DNA from 4 places in the Streptomyces sp. NPDC059373 genome. Region 2 is predicted to be linked to each of the others. Evidence: riboswitches for the same ligand, from Rfam matches in the RefSeq annotation. Region 2 holds a riboswitch; each other region holds the start of a gene.
What was found. A riboswitch is a leader RNA that binds a small molecule or an ion and turns the genes downstream of it on or off. The one in region 2 is predicted to bind cyclic di-AMP.
Positions count from the first base shown of each region.

Region 1: it holds a riboswitch for cyclic di-AMP, as region 2 does, so the genes downstream of both, ACFXJ5_RS30080 (transglycosylase family protein) here and ACFXJ5_RS25280 (M23 family metallopeptidase) in region 2, are expected to answer to the same signal.
Region 3: it holds a riboswitch for cyclic di-AMP, as region 2 does, so the genes downstream of both, ACFXJ5_RS17355 (NlpC/P60 family protein) here and ACFXJ5_RS25280 (M23 family metallopeptidase) in region 2, are expected to answer to the same signal.
Region 4: it holds a riboswitch for cyclic di-AMP, as region 2 does, so the genes downstream of both, ACFXJ5_RS26510 (transglycosylase family protein) here and ACFXJ5_RS25280 (M23 family metallopeptidase) in region 2, are expected to answer to the same signal.

Region 1 covers NZ_JBHYXC010000029.1:62,443-67,988, reverse strand. Annotated here, with positions in the region: gene ACFXJ5_RS30090 (septum formation initiator family protein) at 1-183, opposite strand, end outside; gene eno (phosphopyruvate hydratase) at 451-1,731, opposite strand; gene ACFXJ5_RS30080 (transglycosylase family protein) at 1,855-2,199, opposite strand; cyclic di-AMP (ydaO/yuaA leader) riboswitch at 2,205-2,380, opposite strand; gene ACFXJ5_RS30075 (transglycosylase family protein) at 2,613-3,500, opposite strand; gene ACFXJ5_RS30070 (cytochrome P450) at 3,648-4,892, opposite strand; gene ACFXJ5_RS30065 (endonuclease V) at 4,910-5,546, opposite strand, start outside.
Region 2 covers NZ_JBHYXC010000021.1:116-5,661, reverse strand. Annotated here, with positions in the region: gene ACFXJ5_RS25295 (DNA topoisomerase (ATP-hydrolyzing) subunit A) at 1-435, opposite strand, end outside; gene ACFXJ5_RS25290 (M16 family metallopeptidase) at 639-1,982, shown strand; gene ACFXJ5_RS25285 (M16 family metallopeptidase) at 1,979-3,367, shown strand; cyclic di-AMP (ydaO/yuaA leader) riboswitch at 3,608-3,765, shown strand; gene ACFXJ5_RS25280 (M23 family metallopeptidase) at 3,780-4,505, shown strand; gene ACFXJ5_RS25275 (GntR family transcriptional regulator) at 4,704-5,396, shown strand.
Region 3 covers NZ_JBHYXC010000010.1:182,256-187,801, reverse strand. Annotated here, with positions in the region: gene ACFXJ5_RS17370 (M48 family metallopeptidase) at 1-405, opposite strand, end outside; gene ACFXJ5_RS17365 (hypothetical protein) at 402-1,559, opposite strand; gene ACFXJ5_RS17360 (NlpC/P60 family protein) at 1,783-2,835, opposite strand; gene ACFXJ5_RS17355 (NlpC/P60 family protein) at 2,974-4,002, opposite strand; cyclic di-AMP (ydaO/yuaA leader) riboswitch at 4,013-4,170, opposite strand; gene ACFXJ5_RS17350 (NYN domain-containing protein) at 4,346-5,546, opposite strand, start outside.
Region 4 covers NZ_JBHYXC010000023.1:5,263-10,808, reverse strand. Annotated here, with positions in the region: gene ACFXJ5_RS26520 (putative bifunctional diguanylate cyclase/phosphodiesterase) at 1-825, opposite strand, end outside; gene ACFXJ5_RS26515 (SAM-dependent methyltransferase) at 822-1,634, opposite strand; gene ACFXJ5_RS26510 (transglycosylase family protein) at 1,818-3,008, opposite strand; cyclic di-AMP (ydaO/yuaA leader) riboswitch at 3,011-3,192, opposite strand; gene ACFXJ5_RS26505 (ThuA domain-containing protein) at 3,653-4,333, shown strand; gene mgrA (L-glyceraldehyde 3-phosphate reductase) at 4,387-5,406, shown strand; gene ACFXJ5_RS26495 (SDR family NAD(P)-dependent oxidoreductase) at 5,468-5,546, opposite strand, start outside.

The DNA of each region.
Region 1 (5,546 bases), on a different contig from region 2:
CCTCATGGGGTACGCCAGGGCGACCACCAGCGCGCACACCACGAGCGCCAGCAGCGCCGCCCGGCCGGTCAGCCGGTTCCGGCGCGGCGCGCTCGGGCCTCTGCCCGTCGCCCGGTACACGCGGGCCTGCGCCTGCGCGCCCAGGGCGCGGATCCGCGTCGCGGTGGAGAAGCGGTCCGGCACGGGCACCTCCGGTGGGGGTTCGCGTTTGGGTCGGCGGCTTGGCCTTCGGTCACCCTACGCGGGCCGGGGGCCCGGGGGTCTTCCCCCACCCCGCCCCTTCCCGAAACCAGGGGCTCTGCCCCTGGACCCCATGGGGTTTCGCCGTCGAGTGCAGGCCCGTGGCCGGGTTGTGCCAGCCCTCCCCCGGCCTTCGGCCGGGGGGGACCCCCACCTCGCTTCGCTCGCCTCAGGCGGAACGACCTACCCACAACCCGGCGGGGCCGGCTGTCAGCCCTTGAAGCGGGGGAACGCGGAGCGGCCTGCGTAGACCGCGGCGTCGTCGAGGATCTCCTCGATGCGCAGGAGCTGGTTGTACTTGGCGACGCGCTCGGAGCGCGCGGGGGCGCCCGTCTTGATCTGGCCGCAGTTGGTGGCGACGGCGAGGTCGGCGATGGTGACGTCCTCGGTCTCGCCGGAGCGGTGGGACATCATGCACTTGTAGCCGCTGCGCTGGGCGAGCTCGACGGCGTCGAGGGTCTCGGTCAGGGAACCGATCTGGTTGACCTTGACCAGGAGGGCGTTGGCGGTGTTGTTGTCGATGCCCTTCTGGAGGCGCTCGGGGTTGGTGACGAAGAGGTCGTCGCCGACGATCTGCACCTTGTCGCCGAGCTGCTCGGTGAGGGTCTTCCAGCCGTCCCAGTCGTCCTCGAACAGCGGGTCCTCGATGGAGACCAGCGGGTACGCGTCGACGAGCTCGGCGTAGTACGCGGTGAGTTCGGCTGCGGAGAGGGCCTTGCCCTCGAACTCGTACGAGCCGTCCTTGTAGAACTCGGACGCGGCGACGTCGAGCGCGAGCGCGATGTCCTGGCCGGGCTGGTAGCCGGCCTTCTTGATGGCCTCGACGATGAGGTCGAGGGCGGCGCGGTTGGAGTCGAGGTTGGGGGCGAAGCCGCCCTCGTCGCCGAGGCCCGTGGAGAGGCCGCGCTCCTTCAGGACCGCCTTGAGGGTGTGGTAGACCTCGGCGCCCCAGCGCAGGGCCTCGGAGAAGGACTCCGCGCCGATCGGGGCGATCATGAACTCCTGGATGTCCACGTTGGAGTCGGCGTGCGAGCCGCCGTTGAGGATGTTCATCATCGGGACCGGCAGCACGTGGGCGTTCGGGCCCCCCAGGTACCTGAACAGCGGGAGGTCGGAGGCCTCGGAGGCGGCGTGGGCCACGGCCAGCGAGACGCCGAGGATGGCGTTGGCGCCGAGCGAGGACTTGTCCGGGGTGGCGTCGAGGTCGAACATCGCCTGGTCGATCAGGCGCTGCTCGGTGGCGTCGTAACCGACGAGCTCCGGGCCGATCTGCTCGATGACGGCGAGAACGGCCTTCTCCACGCCCTTGCCGAGGTAGCGGCTCTTGTCGCCGTCCCGGAGTTCGAGGGCCTCGAACGCTCCGGTGGAGGCCCCGGACGGAACAGCGGCACGTCCGGTGCTTCCGTCGTCGAGGCCGACCTCGACCTCGACGGTGGGGTTACCTCGCGAGTCGAGGATTTCCCGGGCTACGACGACGTCGATGGACGGCACGTGAGTCTCCTTTGGATGTCTCTTCTTTTTCGTGCTGAGCCTAGCCGACACCAAAAGCCCCGGCCGGGCACGCAGGGGGGAAGTGCGTGCCCGGCCGGGGAGCCGTGGGGTGAACAGCCGGTGTCAGAGGTTCTTGCCGCAGACCGGCCAGGCGCCCTTGCCCTGGCTGGCCAGGACCTTCTCGGCGATGGCTATCTGCTGGTTCTTGGTGGCCAGGTCGGCGCGGGCGGCGTACTTGGTGCCGCCGAAGGCCTTCCAGGTGGAGTTGGTGAACTGCAGGCCACCGTAGAAGCCGTTGCCGGTGTTGATGTGCCAGTTGCTGGTGGACTCGCAGGCGGCGACCCGGTCCCACGCGGACGTGGAGGCGGCGGAGGCGGTGGTGGCGGTCAGCATCGGGACGGCGACAGCGGTGGTGGCGACGGCGCCGAGCAGGGCGTAGCGGACCGTCTTGGAGGCACGACGAATCATTTGAGTTGGTTCCTCACCGACGCCTGCGAGGTCAGCTGTCGGGTTCGGGCCGTGTGAGTGCCCGGTGCTGCGCGTCATGCGCGCAGCGCTTAACCCCAAGCCGTACGGAGCCGGATCCATCCGTTTCCGTACGGCGGCGAACCTGTGGGTCCCCCGCTCCTGCCTACGGCGCTTTCGCGTCGACTGTTCCCGTCGGTCGGCGGCAGGATTCGGCGTTCCTGACCGGCGGGGCCCGCGGCGGCGAGCGATGTCGACCGTAAGCAAAGCTCTGGTTAAGGGGCAATCCCCCCAAGATCACCACCGACGCGCCGATCCCGACCATCGGAATTCACATAATTCCAGGTGAGAGCGGGTGAATCAGGGCTGAACGGACACTCCGTACCCAAACCTCCGGGTAAGGCTTGTCACACCGGCTACCCCACCGTCAGATACTGTCCGGGGTGGATCACTCCCGGATCGTCACCGATCACGGTCTTGTTGGCCTCGTAAAGGGCGCGCCATCCGCCGGTCACGTGCTCCTCGGCGGCGATGTCGCAGAGCGAGTCGCCGTCGCGCACCCGGTAGCGCTGCGGGCCGGTGGTGTCGGCGTCCGCCTTGGCCGCGCTGCGGGTGAGCTTGCCCCAGGCGGCCTCCGCGGTGGCGGGGGCTGTCTCGGGCTTGGCGTGCCGGCCCGTGCTGCGGGAGGGGGCGGAGGGGGTGGGGGCCGCGGCCTCGGTGGACGACGGGTCCGGCGATGCGGTGGCCTTCGTCGAGTCGCCGCTGCCGGTGTTCGAGGTGGAGCCGGAGGCGGAGTCGGTCGGGGTGTCCGTGGCACCGTCGGTCGGAGTGGTGGCCCCGTCCGTGGGGGTGGCGGTGGCCCCGTCCGTCGGGGAGGCGGAGGTGGAGCTCGACGCCGAACCGGAGGCGGTGCCGTTGACCGCGAAGGTAAGGCCCGAGATGTCGGCGCAGGTCGGCCACGCGTCGACGCCGAGGGCGCCGAGGATGTCGTCGGCCACGGTTATCTGCTCGTTCTCGCTGGCCAGGTCGGGGCGTTTCGCGTAGTCCCGGCCGCCGTACTCGTCCCAGGTCTCCTGGGTGATCTGCAGCCCGCCGTAGAAGCCGTTGCCGGTGTTGGCGCTCCACAGGCCGCCGCTCTCGCAGAGCGCGACCGCGTTCCAGGTGTTGGTGCTGACGTCGGCGGCCTGCGCGCCGCCCGCGGCGAAGAGTGGGAGCGCGATCCCGGCCCCGGTCGCCGCGACGACCACCATTGCGGTGGGCGCCTGGCGCGGTTTGCGGTGCCTGCCGTTCCCGGACGTCAGCATGCGATCGCCTTTCTCAAACGAAGATTGCGACGATCGCAGAACGTAGCGGCGTTGGCCATGGCATCACAAGTCGATGTATTGGAGATCACGTGAAGATCACGGGATTGACGGAGTGTCACATTCCGCATCGCCCCTGCTCAGCCCGAACTACCCCTCAGGTGTGAAAAAAACCGGAAGAGTCCGCAGTCCGCGCATGATCAACCCGCCCCGCCAGCGCAGCTCCGACGGCTCGGCGGCCAGGCTCAGGTCCGGCAGCCGGGTCAGCAGCGTGGCCAGCGCGGCCTGCGCCTCAAGTCGGGCCAACGGGGCGCCCAGGCAGTAGTGGATGCCGTGTCCGTAACCGAGGTGCTGGTTGTCGCGGCGGGTCAGGTCGAGGGTGTCCGGCTGCTCGAAACGGGCCGGATCGCGGTCGGCGGCAGCCAGTACGACGAGCACCGGATCGCCCGTCGCGATGTCCTGGCCGCCGATGGTCAGCGGGCCGGTCGCGAAGCGCCAGGTCGCCAGCTCCACCGGGCCGTCGTAGCGCAGCAGTTCCTCGACGGCGGTCGCGAGCAGCGCGGTGTCGCCGTCGGCCAGGGCCTGTTGGAGCTGGGCGCGCTGCTCGGGGTGGCGCAGCAGCGTGTACGTACCGTTGCCGATGAGGTTGACGGTCGTCTCGAAGCCCGCGAACAGGAGGATGAAGGCCATCGCGGCCGCCTCGTTCTCGGTGAGGTGCTCGCCGTGGTCACTCGCCCGGATGAGGCCGGAGATCAGGTCGTCCGCCCCTTCCTGCCCCAGGCTCTCCCGCTTTCGGTGGATCAGCTCCAGCAGATACGCCCGCATCTTCTTCACCGCGCGGGCGACTCCGCCGCGTGGTCCGCCGCCGTGCCGGATCATCATCCCGGCCCAGTCGCGGAAGTCGTCCTGATCCTCGGCCGGGACGCCCAGCAGGTCGCAGATCGCGTAGATCGGCAGCGGGAAGGCGAACTCATGGATGAGGTCCGCCTCCCCGGTCTTCGCGAAGCCGTCGATGAGCCGGTCGGTGAGCTCCTGCACGCGCGGCGCGAACTCCGCCACCCGGCGCGGTGTGAAGGCCTTCGAGACCAGCCTGCGCAGCCGCGTGTGGTCCGGCGGGTCGATGTTGAGCAGATGCGTCATCAGGTCGGCGCTGCGCTCGCCGGGGATCCCGACCTTGCCCTTGTGGTGGGCCTGCTCGCTGTGGTGCACCGGGTTCTTGCTCAGCCGCGCGTCCGCGAGGGCCTGCCGCGCGTCCGCGTAGCGCGTGACCAGCCATGCCTCGACCCCGCTGGGGAGGGTGGTGCGGTGCACGGGCGAGTGCTCGCGCAGCCATCCGTACGCCGGGTAGGGATCGGTCGCGAATTCCCAGGTGAACAGGGTCGGGGTCTCAGACACCCCACGACCCTACGGCCCTACGACACCGGCACGTCCCGGCTGAGCCGGTCCGCGAGCCTGGTCGTCTCCGGCAGGCGGTACTTCGGCGTCAGCGCCAGGATGTGCCGGCACGCCGTGTCCAGGTCGATCCGGTGCCCCGTCGACACGTACACCGGCTTCACCCCGTCCTGCGTGCGCAGCGCGCGGCCGACCGTCTCGCCGCCGTCGGTGAGGGCCGCGTACGAGCCGCGCACGGGGGCCAGGTCGTGGGGGTCGTACGTCCCGACGAAGGGGGTCTTCGCGACGCCCGCCGTCGCGATGCCGGTGATCACGCCGAGGTGGCAGGCCAGCCCGAAGCGGCGCGGGTGTGCCAGGCCGTGCCCGTCGCAGAGCAGCAGGTCGGGGGTCGTACGGATCCGCTCCAGGGCCTCGATCAGCACCGGCAGTTCCCGGAAGGCGAACAGCCCCGGTACGTACGGGAAGGACGCCCGGCCCACCGCGGTCGCCTGCTCGACCGGGGCCAGCGTCCGCGCGTCGATCACCACCACGGCGGCCACGACCGCGTCCGACGCGCCACCGCTGCCGGCGTAGGCCACGTCCAGACCCGCGACCAGGCGCGGCGACTGCGGTCCCGGACCGACGTGATCGGCCCGGGAACGCAGTTCGTCCTGCAGG
Region 2 (5,546 bases):
CTCGACCATGAGCTGCGCGGCGCCCGACATCCGCGACTCGGTGTAGCGCATGGCGGCGGGCAGGTCGTCGAGCGAGCCGAAGTTGCCATGGCCGTCGATCAGCGGGAGGCGCATGGAGAAGGGCTGGGCCATGCGCACCATGGCGTCGTAGATCGAGGAGTCGCCATGGGGGTGGAGCTTGCCCATGACCTCACCGACGACGCGCGCACACTTGACGTAACCGCGCTCGGGGCGCAGCCCCATCTCGTTCATCTGGTAGACGATGCGGCGATGGACGGGCTTGAGCCCGTCGCGGGCGTCGGGCAGCGCACGCGAGTAGATGACCGAGTACGCGTACTCAAGGAAGGAACCCTGCATCTCGTCGACGACGTCGATGTCGAGGATGCGCTCCTCGAAGTCGTCCGGCGGCGGGGTCTTCGTGGTGCGGCGGGCCATCTCGGCGCTGCTCCTTCGGCTGGACCTGTGCGGGTACGGCGTAACGTGATGCGGTCCATTGTGGACCGCCCTACTGACACTGCCGACCACCCCCCGGGTTCAAGACGCCCCGATCGGGAACTTCGCGCACGGTCGGCACGCTGCCTAGAGTGGCAGGACTCAGCACAAAAGACAGAGCATGCGACCGGAAGGACAGCTTGCCCATGGGTCACACGGCCACGCCGGAGGCACAATCCGGCGGCCTCACCGCGACCGAGCACCGCCTGGCCAACGGCCTGCGCGTGGTGCTCTCCGAGGACCACCTCACCCCGGTCGCCGCGGTCTGCCTCTGGTACGACGTCGGTTCCCGCCACGAGGTCAAGGGCCGTACCGGACTCGCCCACCTCTTCGAGCACTTGATGTTCCAGGGCTCCGGGAGCGTCAAGGGCAACGGCCACTTCGAGCTCGTCCAGGGCGCGGGCGGCTCGCTCAACGGCACCACCAGCTTCGAGCGCACCAACTACTTCGAGACCATGCCGGCCCACCAGTTGGAACTCGCCCTGTGGCTCGAGGCCGACCGCATGGGCAGCCTGCTGGCCGCGCTGGACCAGGAGAGCCTGGACAACCAGCGCGACGTCGTCAAGAACGAACGCCGCCAGCGGTACGACAACGTCCCGTACGGCACGGCCTTCGAGCGGCTGACCGCCCTCGCCTACCCGGACGGCCACCCCTACCACCACACCCCGATCGGTTCGATGGCCGACCTGGACGCGGCCTCGCTGGAGGACGCCCGGGCGTTCTTCCGTACGTACTACGCGCCCAACAACGCCGTCCTCGCAGTGGTCGGCGACATCGACCCCGGACAGACGCTGGCCTGGGTCGAGAAGTACTTCGGGTCCATCCCCGCCCACGACGGCAAGCCCGAGCCGCGCGACGGTTCACTCCCCGGAGTGATCGGCGGGCAACTGCGCGAGGTCATCGAGGAGGACGTGCCGTCCCGGGCGCTGATGGCCGCGTACCGGCTGCCGCACGACGGCACCCGGGAGTCCGACGCCGCCGACCTGGCGCTGACCATCGTGGGCGGCGGGGAGTCCTCCCGGCTGCACAACCGGCTGGTGCGGCGGGACCGCTCAGCCGTCGCGGCCGGCTTCGGTCTGCTGCGGCTCGCGGGGGCGCCGTCGCTGGGCTGGCTGGACGTGAAGACCTCCAGCGGCGTCGAGGTGCCCGACATCGAGGCTGCGGTCGACGAGGAGCTGGCCCGCTTCGCGGAGGAGGGCCCGACCCCGGAGGAGATGGAGCGCGCGCAGGCCCAGCTGGAGCGTGAATGGCTGGACCGGCTGGCCACGGTCGGCGGCCGCGCCGACGAACTGTGCCGCTTCGCCGTGCTCTTCGGCGACCCGCAGCTGGCGCTCAGCGCCGTACAGCGGGTCCTGGAGATCACCCCGGAGGAGGTCAAGGAGGTCGCCGCCGCGACCCTGCGACCCGACAACCGGGCCGTGCTCGTGTACGAGCCGACGGGCGCCGCCAATGACGACGACGACCAGGACGAGGAAGGCGCGGACCAGTGACCGACGTCGCACCCACCATGACGTTCCACCCGCAGCCGCAGGCAGGGGAGCCCAAGCCGTGGGACTTCCCCGCGCCCGGCCGCTCCACCCTGCCCAACGGGCTGACCGTCCTGCGCAGTCACCGCCCCGGCCAGAAGGTCGTCGCCGTCGAGGTGCTGCTCTCGGCGCCGCTCGACGCCGAACCCGAGGACCTGGACGGCGTGGCCACGATCATGGCCCGCGCCTTCTCCGAGGGCACCGACAAGCACACCGCCGAGGAGTTCGCCGCCGAGCTGGAGCGCTGCGGCGCCACGCTCGACGCCGCCGCCGACCACCCCGGCGTTCGGGTCTCGCTGGAGGTCCCCGCGTCACGGCTCGACAAGGCCCTGGGGCTGCTGGCGGACGCCCTGCGCGCCCCCGCCTTCCCCGACAGCGAGGTCGAACGGCTGGTCAACAACCGGCTCGACGAGATCCCCCACGAGCTGGCGAACCCCGCCCGCCGGGCCGCCATGGCGCTGTCCAAGGAGCTCTTCGCGCCCGAGCTGCGTTGCTCCCGGCCCCGCCAGGGCACCGAGGAGACGGTCGCCCGGATCGACGCGGCGGCGGTCCGGACGTTCTACGACGCCCACGTGCGGCCCTCCACGTCGACCGTCGTGGTCGTCGGTGACCTCACCGGCATCGACCTCGACGCGCTGCTCGCCGAGACGCTGGGCGAGTGGAGCGGCAAGCCGGCCGAGCGCCGCCCGCTGCCGTCGATCACCTCCGACGACCATGCGCGCGTCGTGATCGTCGACCGCCCCGGCGCCGTCCAGACCCAGGTCCTCATCGGCCGCACCGGCTCCGACCGCCACGACCCGGTCTGGCCGGCCCAGGTCCTCGGCACCTACTGCCTGGGCGGCACGCTCACGTCCCGGCTGGACCGCGTCCTGCGGGAGGAGAAGGGCTACACCTACGGCGTACGTGCCTTCGGCCAGGTCCTCCTCTCCACCCCCGACGGCACCGGCGCCTCCCTGCTCGGCATCAGCGGCTCCGTGGCCACCGACGTCACGGCCCCCGCGCTCGCCGACACCTGGCAGGTGCTCCGCACGCTGGCCGCGGACGGCCTCACCGACGCCGAGCGTGACGTGGCCGTCCAGAACCTCGTCGGCGTCGCCCCGCTCCGCTACGAGACCGCTTCCGCGGTCGCCGGCACGTTCGCCGACCAGGTCGAGCAGCACCTCCCCGACGACTACCAGGCCCAGCTCTACGCCCGCCTCGCCGACACCGGCACCGTCGAAGCCACCGCAGCCGCCGTCAGCGCCTTCCCCCTCGACCGCCTCGTCGTCGTCCTCGTCGGCGACGCCGCGACGATCGCCGAGCCCGTCAAGGCCCTCGGCATCGGCCCCGTGGACGTCGTCTCCTCCTGAGGTCCGGCCCACCCGCACCCCGGCAACGGCGGGGACCAGTGTTCGTGCCCCCCACGCCCCGCCAGGGCGTTGGGGGTCCGGGGTGCGGGCCCGGGAAGGGGCGGGGTGGGGGAGACCGCCCCCTGTGCCCCCTGGTGTGGCATCCCGCACACATGGTCCGATTTTTTTGGTTACCGGCGCAGGACGCGGCTAGCGTCATCGCTCGTTGTCCGGCAGAAGCAGCCGCAGCACGCGGCACCGGAGCAACGATCGCCGAGTCCCCGCAGGGCGTGAGCCTGGGGAGCCGGGGACCCACATCATGTCCCCCTGGGGTGAATCGAGCCTGCTCAGGCAGCTCGTAGGAGACCTTCCTGCTCCGAACCCGTCAGCTAACCCGGTAGGCGAGAAGGAAGGAAAGGACACTCGCCCACCCATGGCGCTCACCATACGTACGACTTTGGCCTGCGCTGCCGTGCTCGCGGCCACCGTGACCACCGGAGCGGCGGCCACCGAGGCCCAGGCGGTGGACACCACCGCCTTCACCCGGGTCGCGACCGTGACCGACAGCCTGGCCACGCACATCGCCGCCCAGGCGGACGCCCAGCAGAAGGCGGCCGACGCGGCGAAGAAGAAGGCCGCCGCCGAGGCGAAGGCCAAGCAGGAGCGGGAGGCGAAGGCCAAGGCGCAGGCTGCCGCCGCGGCCAAGCAGCGCGCGGCCCGCGCGTCGCGCTCGGCGGGAGCCCGGAAGAGCCTGACGAGCTGGGTGAAACCGGTCAATTCGTCCATATCGACGCCGTATCACGCCACGAGCAGTCTGTGGGCGTCCGGCTATCACACCGGCGCGGACTTCATCGCCTCGACGGGGACCCCGGTCCACGCCGTCGGCCCGGCGACCGTCGTCGAGGCGGGCTGGGGCGGCTCGTACGGCAACAACGTGATCCTGCGGATGTCCGACGGGATGTACGTGCTCTACGGCCACCTCTCCTCGATCGGCGTCTCGGTCGGCCAGACGGTGTCCGCAGGTCAGCAGCTCGGCCTGTCGGGCGCGACCGGCAATGTGACCGGACCGCATGTGCACCTCGAGGTGCGCACCACCCAGAGCTATGGCTCGGACGTCGACCCCGTCGCGTACCTGCGGAAGCACGGCGTGACGGTCTGACGCTCCGGCGATCCTCCCCCCACAACGAAGGCCTCGGCGGCCCCCCACCCGCCGGGGCCTTCGTGTGTCCAAAAATACTCGCCGAATTAGGGGCTGCCCTCGGAATCCCGGTTGTGCTGGAATAGAGTCGCCGAAGAAACGTCTAGACCTGCGTTACGCGGCGATTAATCCGGACGGGGAAATGAAGGGACCGGCGATGTGGGATCGGATGTGAACGGGACGGGCGGCGCAGGGCGTCGTATTTCCGCCCAAGCGGTGTGCACGGCGATCCGTGACGACATCATCAGCGGTTTCTATCCGCCGGGCGGCAGGCTGACCGAGGAACTGCTGGCCAAGCGGTACGGGGTGTCGCGGGTCCCGGTGCGCGAGGCGCTGCGGACGCTGGAGTCCGAGGGGTTCGTACGCACGCGCAGACACGCCGGGGCGTCGGTCGCCGAGCCCACCGACCAGGAGGCGGCCGATCTGCTGGACATCCGCGGCGTGCTGGAGCCGCTGGGTGCGGCGCGTGCCGCCCAGCGCCGCACGGAGGCGCACATCAAGGTGCTGCGCGGGCTGGTCCGGCTCGGGCAGGAGCGTTCCCTGCAGGGGCAGTTGTCGGACCTGCCGTCGCTGGACGGCTGGTTCCACGAGACGCTGGCGCAGGCATCCGGCAGTCCCACACTGGTCGCGCTGCTGACGCAGCTGCGGCACAAGATCGCCTGGGTGTACGCGGTCGACTCGCCGGGACGTGCCGTGGAGTCCTGGGAGGAGCACGGGGCGATCGTCGACGCGGTGGCGCGCGGGGACGCCGAGCGGGCCCGCAAGCTGGCGGCGGGGCACGTCGAGCGGTCGGCCGGGGCGCACCGGCTGCGGCGTCCGGAGCGGGTTGTCCGGGGCGCGTCGACGCGCTGACAAGCGCGGTGAGGAATTGGAAACATGACGTACACACACCGAGCGGCCGCGTTTAACAGACGTGCCGTATACAACTGGGGGGAATTGCGTTCGCGCTATTCGCGTGCGTAATTCTGTGGTGCTGTGTGTGGAACTGTGCACCGAATCCTG
Region 3 (5,546 bases), on a different contig from region 2:
GGCCCCCGCGAGCGCGTAGACGCCGTACAGGGCCCCCAGAAGCAGCGGTACGGACACCAGCAGCCCCCGCAGCACATCGAGGACCCAGCCGCCCCAGCCCTGGGTGACGAGGCCGAAGCGGGCCCGTACGACCCGCACCCGTGCGGAGAAGGGCAGCGAGAGGAGCGTACGGAGCACCACGAGCGACAGCCCGCCGGCCAGAACCCGCGCGGCCCAGCCGTCGCCGAACAGGCCGGCGAGCCAGGCCCCGCCGGGCGTCAGGCCGAGGGCGAGCAGCAGGGCGAGCCCGGCCAGCCGGCCGCCCAGGGCGGCGGGAAGCTGGGCGCGGCGCAGGGCCCGGCCGCGGGCGACCTGCTCCGGAGTGAAGTCTTCGGCGGTGAAGTCTTCGGCGACTTCCGAGGTCATGCCAACTCCCGCTGTACGTAGGCGCGCCAGCGCGCGGTGAAGTCGTCGAGGCCGATACCCAGTGTGCTCCGCAGGGCGGCCTCGGTACCGGCGCCGGCGCCGACCGCCCGGTACAGGGCCACCAGCTTGCCGGCGCCCCAGTCGTCCTCGACCAGGCGGCAGGCCAGCCAGCCGCCCTCGTAGGCCTGGGCGAGGCCGGTGGCGGTGGTGCCGAAGTCGGCGTTCGCCGGGAGCGCCTGCGGGGTGCGGCCGGCCGCTACGTCCTGGGCCAGCTCGGGGGCGACCTGCCGGGCGGTGCGGCCGGTGCCGTGGTAGCCGATCCAGTCGGCGAAGCCTTCGGAGAGCCAGAGCGGGGTGCCGGAGTTCGTCGCGGCGCGCGTGGCGACGTGCGTGGTCTCGTGGGTGAGGACGACCCGCCGCCCCAGTGCCGAAAGCTCGCCGAAGGCCTCGGGATTGACGACGACCCGGTCGGCCGGAACCGAGGCCGAGGACCCCCGCAGCTCCGCCGTCGTGACGGCGGCGATGCCCTGGTAGGCCGTCGGGGAGGCGTCCAGCAGCGCGGCCATGTCCCGCAGGGAGCCCGGCACCTCCACCACGACCCGCCGCGCCCACCCGTCGCCCCAGACCCCGCTCACCGTCGCCACCGCGCGGTCCACATCGGCCGCGTACGCCTTGAGCGAGGCCTGCGACGCCCCGACGCCCAGCACCAGGCTGTGCGCGCCCCGGACGACCCGCAGCGTGCCCTGGTCCCAGAGCTCCGCCGGGGAGCTGCCGGCGATGTCCCAGCGGCTGCCGTCGGGGACGAGGGTCAGGGCCGGCGCGGAGGTGACCGGGGCGGAGTCGTAGCCCGTGAGCCGGTAGCTCAGCTGCACCTTCGCCGTCGTGCCGGTGCGCCGGACGAGCCGGTACGACCACGAGGCGAGCGGCAGCCGCTCCAGGTTCCGGTAGACCGTCCGCTGCGCGGCGCGCTGCGCGGGCGCGACGTCGGCCAGGAAGGCGGCCTCGTCGTGGTTCAGCACGGCCGCGGCGTGCCGGTTCAGCATCCGCTGGGGGTCTTCCCGTACGGTCCCGCCACCGCCGCCGCACCCGGCGAGCAGGGCGGCCGGCAACGCTACGCAGCACAGCAGCGCGGCGGCCCTCGTACGTACTCCCATGCCGCCGATCGTAGTGAGCCCCGGGCCGTGCCCAGGGCCTGTCTTGTGGATCTCCGTGGGAGAAGGAGCGGGGTCTGACGCCTGTGATCGCAAGGCGGAGGAAGGAAGCGACGCGGTGGGGGCACCTCCCAGCCGCCAGGCTGGGGGACGTCGTTGACTGACGACAACGCCGCGAGTGCTGGTGCCAGGGCACGCGACGCCGCGGAGATCCACAAGACAGGCCCTAAGGCCGGGTGACCGCCGAGATCGGCATCATCCCGACCGGGTCGTAACGCACCCGGGCGCCGGGATAGGGGGCGTGGACGACCTGGCCGCCGCCGACATACATGCCGACGTGGCTGGCGTCCCCCCGGTAGATGATCAGGTCGCCGGGCCTGGCCTGGTCGAGCGGCACCTGCTGCCCGGCGTGCATCTGGGCCTGCGAGGTACGCGGTAGCGCGATGCCGGCGTGCCGGTACGACCAGACCATGAGCCCGGAGCAGTCGAAGGAGCCCGGGCCGGTCGAGCCCCAGGCGTAGGGCGAGCCGACGGCGGCCCGGGCGGCGGCGACGGCCATCGCGGCGCGGCCGGACGCGGGTCCGAAGTCGGGCAGGTGCAGGTCCATGCTGCGCCCGGCCCGCGAGGCGCGGTCCTGGAGGTGGGCGGCGAGGCCGGCCCGCTCGGCGGCGGAGAGGGAGTTGACGAGCCGCTGCGCGGTGGCCAGTTTGCCCTGCACGTCGCGCTTGCGGGCGTTGAGGTCCTGCCGGGTGCGGTCCAGCTCGTCGAGCTTCAGCATGGCCTCGGAGCGCTTCTGGCCGAGCCCGCGCTGCGCGTCCTTGAGCTCAGCCAGTTGCTCGGCCTGGCGGGTGCCGATGCGGTCGAGAGCGGCCGCCTTGTCCAGGTAGTCGTCCGGGTCGGCCGACAGCATCAGCGCCAGCGTGGGGTCGACTCCGCCGCTGCGGTACTGGGCGCCCGCGAGCATGCCGAGCCCGGCCCGCATCCGGTTGACCCGCTCCTGGCCGCGCGCGGCCTCGTCCTGCAGCGTGCTCACCTCGTGGCGCAGCCGCTTTGAGCGCTCCTGGGCCGCGTTGTACCGCTCGGTGGCCTGCTCCGCCTGCTCGTAGAGCCGGTCGACCCGGCCGGCGACATCGGTCGGCGGGTCCGCCGGCTGCGCCATCGCCATGGGTGCGGCGGTGGCCCCGGCCACCGCTGCGGTCGCCGCGGCGGCTGCCGAAAGGGCCGTGACGCGGGTGGTACGGGCGAGGCCCGGCTGCGAGGTGCGTCGATGGGAAGCCACGGGCGCTGACAGTAGTCAGCCGCGTACGGCGAGTTCAAAGACCCCCGATCACACGGGCGGCGCCCGCCCGGCCTCTTCCCCAGGTCAACCGCGCTCCGGGCACAGCCCGTCATCACCCGAACGGGCTCAGCGGCTGCGCTAGATGCGGACGCCGAACTGGAAGGGCATGTCGCTCATGGCCTCGTACTTGACGTTCTCACCGGTGCGCGGCGCGTGCAGCACCATGCCGTTGCCCGCGTAGAGGCCGACGTGGTGGTAGTCGCTGTAGAAGATGACCAGGTCACCGGGCTTGAGCTGGCTCGCCGTCAGGCGCGTGCCCGCGCTCGCCTGGGACTCGGCGGTCCGGGGTATGGAGACGCCGGCCTGGGCGTAGGCCCAGGAGGTCAGGCCGGAGCAGTCGAAGGAGCTGGGGCCGCTGGCACCGTAGACGTAGGGGTCACCGAGCTTGGTCTCGGCGGCGGACAGAGCGGCGGCGGCACGCTGATTGGCCGCGGTGTCGTTGCCGAGGTTGACGCGCGAGCTGGAGGAGCGGCTGGCAGCGGACTGCTGCGCGGCGAGGCTGGCCCGCTCGGCGGCGGTGAGGGTGTTGAGGAGCTTCTGGGCCTTCTGGAGCTTGGCCTGGATCTCCTTCTTCTTCGTACCCAGCTCGGTGCGGGTCTGGTCCAGCTCCTGGAGCTTGCTGGCGGCCTCCGCCTTCTGCTGGTCGAGGGTGCGCTGCTTCTCCGCGATCTGCTTGAGCTCGTCGGCCTGCTTGTTGCTCAGCTGGTCGAGCGTGGAGGCCTTGGCGAGGTAGTCGTCCGGGTTCGCGGACAGCAGGAGCTGTACGGACTCGTCGATGCCGCCGCTGCGGTACTGGGCGCTGGCGAGCGAACCCAGTTCGTCCTGGAGGTTGTTGAGGTCGCTCTGCTCGCGGGCCACTTCGTCCTGGAGCTGGGAGACCTGCTTCTGCAGCGTCTGCTGCTTCTCCTTGGCACCGTCGTACTTCTCGGTCGCCTGCTCGGCCTCGTCGTAAAGCTTGTTGACCTGCGCCTTGACCGTCTTGACGGACTGCTTGGCGGGCGCGGCCTGGGCGGCCTGGGACGTGAGGGCAACGGCCGCGGCAGCGGTCGCGGTGAGCACGGTGACCCGCGTACGACTGGCCGGCTTGGGACGACGGTGGGACGCCACGAAGGCGAGCTCCTCTTCCTCCAGCCGCCTACCGGGTGAGCTGTCGGGTTCGGGCTGGAAGAAGCCCTACGACACCTCAACACTCCTCGCGGAGCGCCCTGGTGCCGATTCACCCCGGGAACGTGGTTCCCCGGCTCCGAGCGCAGAGGGGGGCTGCGCTTCAGACTCGGCGGGACCCCCGCCACCATCCTGGGTGGATGATCGAACTCGCGGAGGTACGAGCCCTGACCCTAGTGACCAACATGTGATCCGTTCAAATCAAAGTATGTAAAAACTCTGCCGCAACCTGTTTTCTTTACAAAGATCACACAGCCAGTGCAGGCAACCTAACGCTGAGTTCGCGTCACACCCGCGCAAGTCGCTTGAGAAGCAACGTGGAAGGCACCGGACGCGCCCCGGCCTTCGCCACTCCGTCCGCGACCTCACGGTCGGCCGAAACGACCACAACGGGACGACCGGGAGGTTCCGCCCGAACCAGACGCCGGATCAACTCGTCGGCCGTTTCGCCCGCTTTGCTGAACAGCACCCGCACCCCGCGCGGCGGCGCGAGCAGCACCGGGGCGTCCAGATCCGCCCCGTCGAAGACACACGTCACCTCGGCGCCGCTCTGGGCGGCCAGCACCGAGAGACCGCCCAGCAGCCGCAGCCGCTGCTTCTCCAACGGCAGCGCCGGATAGCCGGTCTTGGTGACGTTGTAGCCGTCCACCACGAGGTGCGCCTGCGGCAGCGCGAGCAGTTGGTCGAGCAGCGCGGGATCATTCTCGGACAAAGCACGCCGTGCGATGTCCTTCGGGCTGATGGCGCCCGGCTTGACCGCGTCGACCGTGTCGGCCGGCAGGATGCCCATCGTGTCGCGGGGCGGCAGCGCCAGCTCGCGCCGCAGCCCCGACGCGGCGTCAAGGACCGTGTCGAGCAGCAGCCGCAGCCGTACGTCCTCCACGCTGCGGCCCTCGCGTACGGCCCGGCGCCCCGCCTCCACCGCCGCCTCGGCCTCGGCGAGGCGGGACTTCAGACGGCGCCCCTCGACCTCGGCGGAGGACCGGTCGGCCGCGGCGGCGGACCGGACCTCCTCCAGCTCGTGCTCGACCTTGCGCAGGGCCGCCTCGGCCCGCTTCACGTCACTGGCCGCGCTGCGCAGCTTGCGGTGCAGCGACTCGACCTCCTTGCGGGCGGCATCCAGCTCGGCGCGGGCCCTCACGGCCTCGCCACGGGACTGCTCGCGGGCGGCCGCCAGCTCCTCGCGCAGCTGCGCCAGCTCCCGGGCGGCCTCCTCGCCGGCCCGTTCGGCGTGGGCGCGCTGCGCCTCCTCACCGGCGGCGGCGACCAGCTTGGACCACCCCGGCGGACGCAGCAGATACGCCGCCGCCGCCACGTCCAGCGGATCCACGGCGGGCGGCGGGGTGCCCGCGTCCAGGGCGTCGGCCAGTTCGGGCTGGGCCTCCCGCAGCCGGGCGGCGATCCGCTGCCGGAAGGCCGGATCGCCCTCCAGAGCGGTGGCCAGCGCCGTGGCGGCGAACTTCGCGCGGCGGCTGGGCGTGAAGCGG
Region 4 (5,546 bases), on a different contig from region 2:
GCGCAGCAGGCGCTCCTCGGTGATGTCCTCCATGAGGGCGAGCATGTACTGCGGGGTGCCGGCCGGGTCACGCAGCAGCGAGACGGTGAGGTTGGTCCACAGCACGGTGCCGTCGGTGCGGTAGTAGGGCTTCTCGATGCTGTAGTGGTCGCGTTCGCCCCGGGCCACCTGGCGCTGCATGTCCCAGGTTCCGGGGCCGTCGTCGGGGTGTCCCCAGTCGTTGACGTTGCGGCTGCGTACGTGGTGCTCGAGGCCGCCGAACATGCGGGTGAGGGTGTCGTTGACCTCCAGGATGGTGCCGTCCATGCCGGCGATGCCGATGCCGATGGAGGCGCCCTGGAAGACCGCCCGGAAGCGGGCCTCGCTTTCGTGCAGGGCCTGTTCGGCCTCGGTGCGGGCGGCGAGGGCGGCGCGGGAGAGGGCCTCCTGCTCGGTGAGGGTGCGGTCGCGCAGGCTGCGGGCGTACCCGGCGGCCAGCCAGTGCTGGAGCCGGCCGCAGCGGGCGGCTGCCTCGTCCGCCGGGACGGCCTCGCCGGGCGGGCAGTACAGCAGCAGGTAGGAGTCGATGACGCCGAGGATGCGGGGCAGCGCCTCGGGGTCGGTGCAGTGCGCGGCGACCAGCGCGGCCCCGGTCTCGGCGCCGAACCGGGGGTCGAAGGGCTGGGCCCGCAGCGCCTCGCTGAGGCCGCCGGCCAACGGGAGGAGGTACTCCTCGAACTCCGCGCGGGTCATCGAGGTGGCGGTGGCCGGGTAGATGGCCCGGCTCCAGATGGCCGCGAAGCGCCGCAGTCCATCGGCCCTGTCCTCGGCCGCGGAGGTGGTCACGCCTTGCGCCCGACGCCCGCGAAGCCGGTGTAGATGACGGGATCGTCCTCGTCGTCGGTGCCGTCGGGACGCCACAGCGGCATGGCCACCACGCCGGGCTCGACCGGTTCGAAGCCGTCGAAGAAGCGCTCCACCTCGGTACGCGACCGCATGATCAGCGGCGAGCCGATGTTGCGGTAGACGCCCTCGACCTTGTCGCCCTCCTCGGGCTTGCGGGGGCCGCCGTCGGTGGAGGCGTGGGTGAAGATCAGCAGGCTGCCGGGGGCGAGGGCGTCGCGCAGTTCGGCGACGGCCTTGCGCGGTTCGTCCGAGTCCTCGAGGAAGTGCAGTACGGCGATGAGCAGGAGGGCCACCGGGCGGCTGAGGTCGAGAAGGCGGCGGGCCGGCTCGCTGTCGAGGATGTCGCGGGGCGAGCGCAGGTCGGCCGAGACGATGTCGGCTCGTTCGTTGCCCTCCAGGACCGCCCGGCTGTGGGCGACAGCGACCGGGTCGTGGTCCACGTAGACGACGGTGGCCCCGGGTCTCGCGCCCTGGGCGACCTCGTGGACATTGCCGAAGGTGGGTATGCCGGAGCCTATGTCGAGGAACTGCGTCACGCCCTGGTCCACCGCGTATCTGACGGCGCGCCGCATGAACGCCCGGTTCGCCTGCATGATCTTCGGCAGCCCCGGGAACGCCTCCATCGCCCGCCGACCCGCGTCCCGGTCGGCCTCGAAGTTGTGCGAGCCACCCAGGTAGTAGTCGTAGATGCGGGACACGCTCGGTACCGACAGGTCGATACCTTGCGGTGCCCAGGCGGGACGTTCCACCATCGGTGTCTCCAGCTCGTCAGGCGTTCGGCAGTGGTCAGGAGTGCCCCGTCAGGCTACTGATCGCCAGTTCGAGAGGGAACAAAAACCGGAAATATGAGGTCCGTTTCGGTCACTGGACAAAGGCATGTGCCTGCCCCCGCCGCCGCGGGGACAGGCACATGGGACCTGGTTGAGCCTTGCTCAGATGCTCACGCCGTGCGAGCGGAGGTAGGCCAGCGGGTCGATGTCCGAGCCGTAGTTCGGGGTGGTACGGATCTCGAAGTGCAGGTGCGGGCCGGTGACATTGCCGGTCGCGCCGGACAGGCCGAGCTGCTGGCCCTCGGACACGGACTGGCCGGCCGAGACGGAGATCGACGACAGGTGGGCGTACTGGGCGTACTTGCCGTCGGCGAGCTTGATGACGACCTGGTTGCCGTAGGCGCCGCCCCAACCGGCGGAGACCACGGTGCCACTGGCGACGGCCTTGACCTTGGTGCCGGTGGAGACGATGAAGTCCTGGCCGGTGTGGTAACCGCTGGCCCACATGGAGCCGGCGGTGTGGTAGGCGGTGCCCAGGACCACGTTGTCCACCGGAGCGGTGTAACCGGAGGAGGTGCTCGTGCCGGACGAGGCGGTCTTCGCGGCCGAGGAGGTGGTGGCCGAAGCGGTGCTCTTGTGCTCCGTGGTGGAGGACGAAGAGGTGTGGGCGGTCGAGGCGGCGGCCTTCTGGCCGAGCGTCAGGACCTGGTGGGGGAAGATCAGGTCGGGGTTGCCGCCGACGACGCTCTTGTTGGCGGCGTACAGCTTCTGCCAGCCACCGGCCACGCCCTTGGCGTCGGCGATCTTCGAGAGGGTGTCACCGCTGACGACCGTGTAGCTTCCGCCGCTCGACTTCGAAGGGGTCGAAGCGGATGAAGCGGACGAATGCGACGAAGCGGTCGAGGACTTGGTCTCGGTCGTCTTCTTGGGGGTGGTCGCCGTGGACGCGGCGGGGGCCGAGGAGGTGTCGGCGCTGGACTTGGTCAGACCGGCCTTGGGACCGCACACCGGCCAGGCCTGCGGGCCCTGGACCGCGAGCACCTTCTCGGCGATCGCGATCTGCTGCGCCTTGGTGGCCAGGTCCGCACGCGCGGCGTACTGGGTGCCACCGAAGGCCGCCCAGGTGCTCTGCGTGAACTGCAGGCCGCCGTAGAAGCCGTTGCCCGTGTTGATGCTCCAGTTATTGGTGCTCTCGCAGGACGCGACCTTGTCCCAGGTGCTCACGGAGGCTGCGTGGGCGCCGGTGGCACCGACCATCGGCAGCGCGATGGCGGCACCCGCCGTGCCGGCGGTGACGCCGATTCGGGTGAATCGGCTCGTACGGACGCGACGGTGCTTTCCCTTTGCGGGCATGCCGAATTCCTCTCCGACGCCTGCGAGGTAAGCTGTCGGGTTCGGGCTGGAGATGCCCGGCCGCGGGCAGCCCGAATTAACGGCGCTGCACGGCGACTTCACCCCAAGCCGTTCCGCGACCGACGGAACGGCGATTACCTGGGTCCCCCGCTCCTGCCCTTAAGTGCTCAGGGGTTGCTCAATGGGCGGCGGCAGGATTCGGCGTTCCGCCCGAGAGGATCCCGCAGGCATTTGACCTGCGGGACTGTGAAGCTAGACGACGGCATCGCGACTGAGCAAGGCGCGTAAACACGGGATCAAGAAAGCCGCAAATCGATCTTAGAATTCGATGACTTTGGGTGAGAAGTGTCCGCTCTGTGTGCACAGATCCCTGACGGTGGGTAATTCGATCAATATGCAGAGTCACAAAACGGGGCCGATGTGGACACATAGTGTCTGCGGCATTCCGTACGGTATTTCATGAGTGACGCCCATCACCCGTGGGTGATTTGCCCGGAAGTGCTCCCATCGCGGATGGAAACCGCCCCGGCGAAGTGTGTCTTGTGCATGACTATCGGGCCAATTGTGACCCCGCGTCGGTCGTCTCCCACGGCCACCGGCCGCCGCCCTGTACCTGGTAGAAGACGATGCCTAGGGTGTGAGCCATGCCTCCTGCCCCGGTCCTGGTCTTCACCCGGACCACCGCCTATCGCCATGACTCCATCCCCGACGGCATCGCGGCCTTCCGCGCCCTGGGCGCCGAGCACGGTTTCGGCGTCGAGGCCACCGAGGACCCGGAGGTCCTCGCGGACGGGCTCGGCGGCTGCCGGGCAGTGGTCTTCCTGTCCACCAGCGGCGAGGTCCTGACCCCGCGAGGCCGCAAGGCCCTGCGGGCGTACGCCGAGTCGGGCGGCGGCTTCATGGGCGTGCACGCGGCCGCCTGCACCGAGTACGACTGGCCGTACTACGGCGAGCTGCTCGGCGCCCGCTTCGCCCGCCACCCGGATCTGCAGCCCGGCCTGGTCACCGTCGAGGACCACGGCCATCCGGCCACCGAACACCTCGGCCCGGTGTGGCCGTTCACCGACGAGTGGTACGACTTCCGGATCAGCCCGCGCGGCTCGATGCGGGTGCTGGCGTCGGCGGACGAGTCCTCGTACGACGGTGGCGGCATGGGCGTCGACCACCCGTTGGTGTGGTGCCGCGACTCCGGCGGCACGGGCGGGGGCCGTACCTTCTACACCGCTCTCGGCCACTCCCCCGAGGCGTACGCGGACCCGGTGTTCCGACACCATTTGCTCGGCGGCCTGCGCTACGTGATGGATTCGCCGGGGCCGGGCCTGTAGCCTCACAATCCCGCACATTTTCTTACATCAGCACCTGACCCAGGAGTTTTCGCGTGAGCTACCTCGCGGCCGACGACCGATACGACTCCATGGAATACCGCCGCTGCGGCCAAAGCGGAGTCCGGCTGCCCGCCGTCTCGCTCGGCCTGTGGCACAACTTCGGGGACACCGCGCCGCTGGAGACCCAGCGCGCGATCCTGCGCCGCGCCGTCGACCGGGGCGTCGTCCACCTCGACCTCGCCAACAACTACGGCCCGCCCGCCGGCTCCGCCGAGGCCAACTTCGGCGCCCACTTCAGCGCCGACTTCCGGCCTTACCGTGACGAGCTGTTCATCGCCACCAAGGCCGGTTACGACATGTGGCCCGGGCCGTACGGCGAGTGGGGCTCGCGCAAGTACCTGCTGGCCAGCCTCGACCAGTCGCTGGGCCGGATGGGCCTGGACTACGTCGACGTCTTCTACTCGCACCGCTTCGACCCGGACACGCCCCTCGAGGAGACCATGGGCGCCCTGGCCACTGCGGTCCAGCAGGGCAAGGCCCTGTACGCGGGTATCTCCAACTACCCCGCCGAGCAGCACCGCCGGGCCGCCGAGATCCTGCGCGAGCTCGGCACTCCGCTGCTGATCCACCAGTCCGCGTACAACATGCTGTCGCGCGGCCTCGAAGACAATGTCCTGGACGCGATCGGTGAGACCGGCACCAGCCTGATCGCCTTCTCACCACTGGCACAGGGCCTGCTGACGGACCGCTACCTGCACGGCGTCCCGGAGGACTCCCGGATGGCCGTCGGGCACTTCCTCAGGCGCGACGCGCTGACGGAGGAGCGGCTGGCGCTGCTGCACTCGCTCAACAAGATCGCCGAGGGACGCGGACAGTCGCTCGCGCAGCTCGCGCTGACGTGGGTGCTGCGGGATCCGCGCGTGGTGTCGGTCCTCATCGGCGCGAGCAGCGTGGCGCAGCTCGACCAGAATCTGGCGGCGCTGGACGCCGAGCCGCTGACGGACGGGGAGATCGCGGAGATCGACCGGATCTCGGCGGCCGGCGGGATCGAGATCCCCGGACACGCGGCCTGAGCGGACGGGGGTGCGGGGGGCGGTTGTCGCCCACCGCACCCCCGTGCCTGTGGGCGGCCGTCTACTCGTAACGCCGGCCCGAACGCGCCGAGATGCGGTTGGACAGGCCGCGCGGGACCGCCTTGCTCAGGCCCACGAGG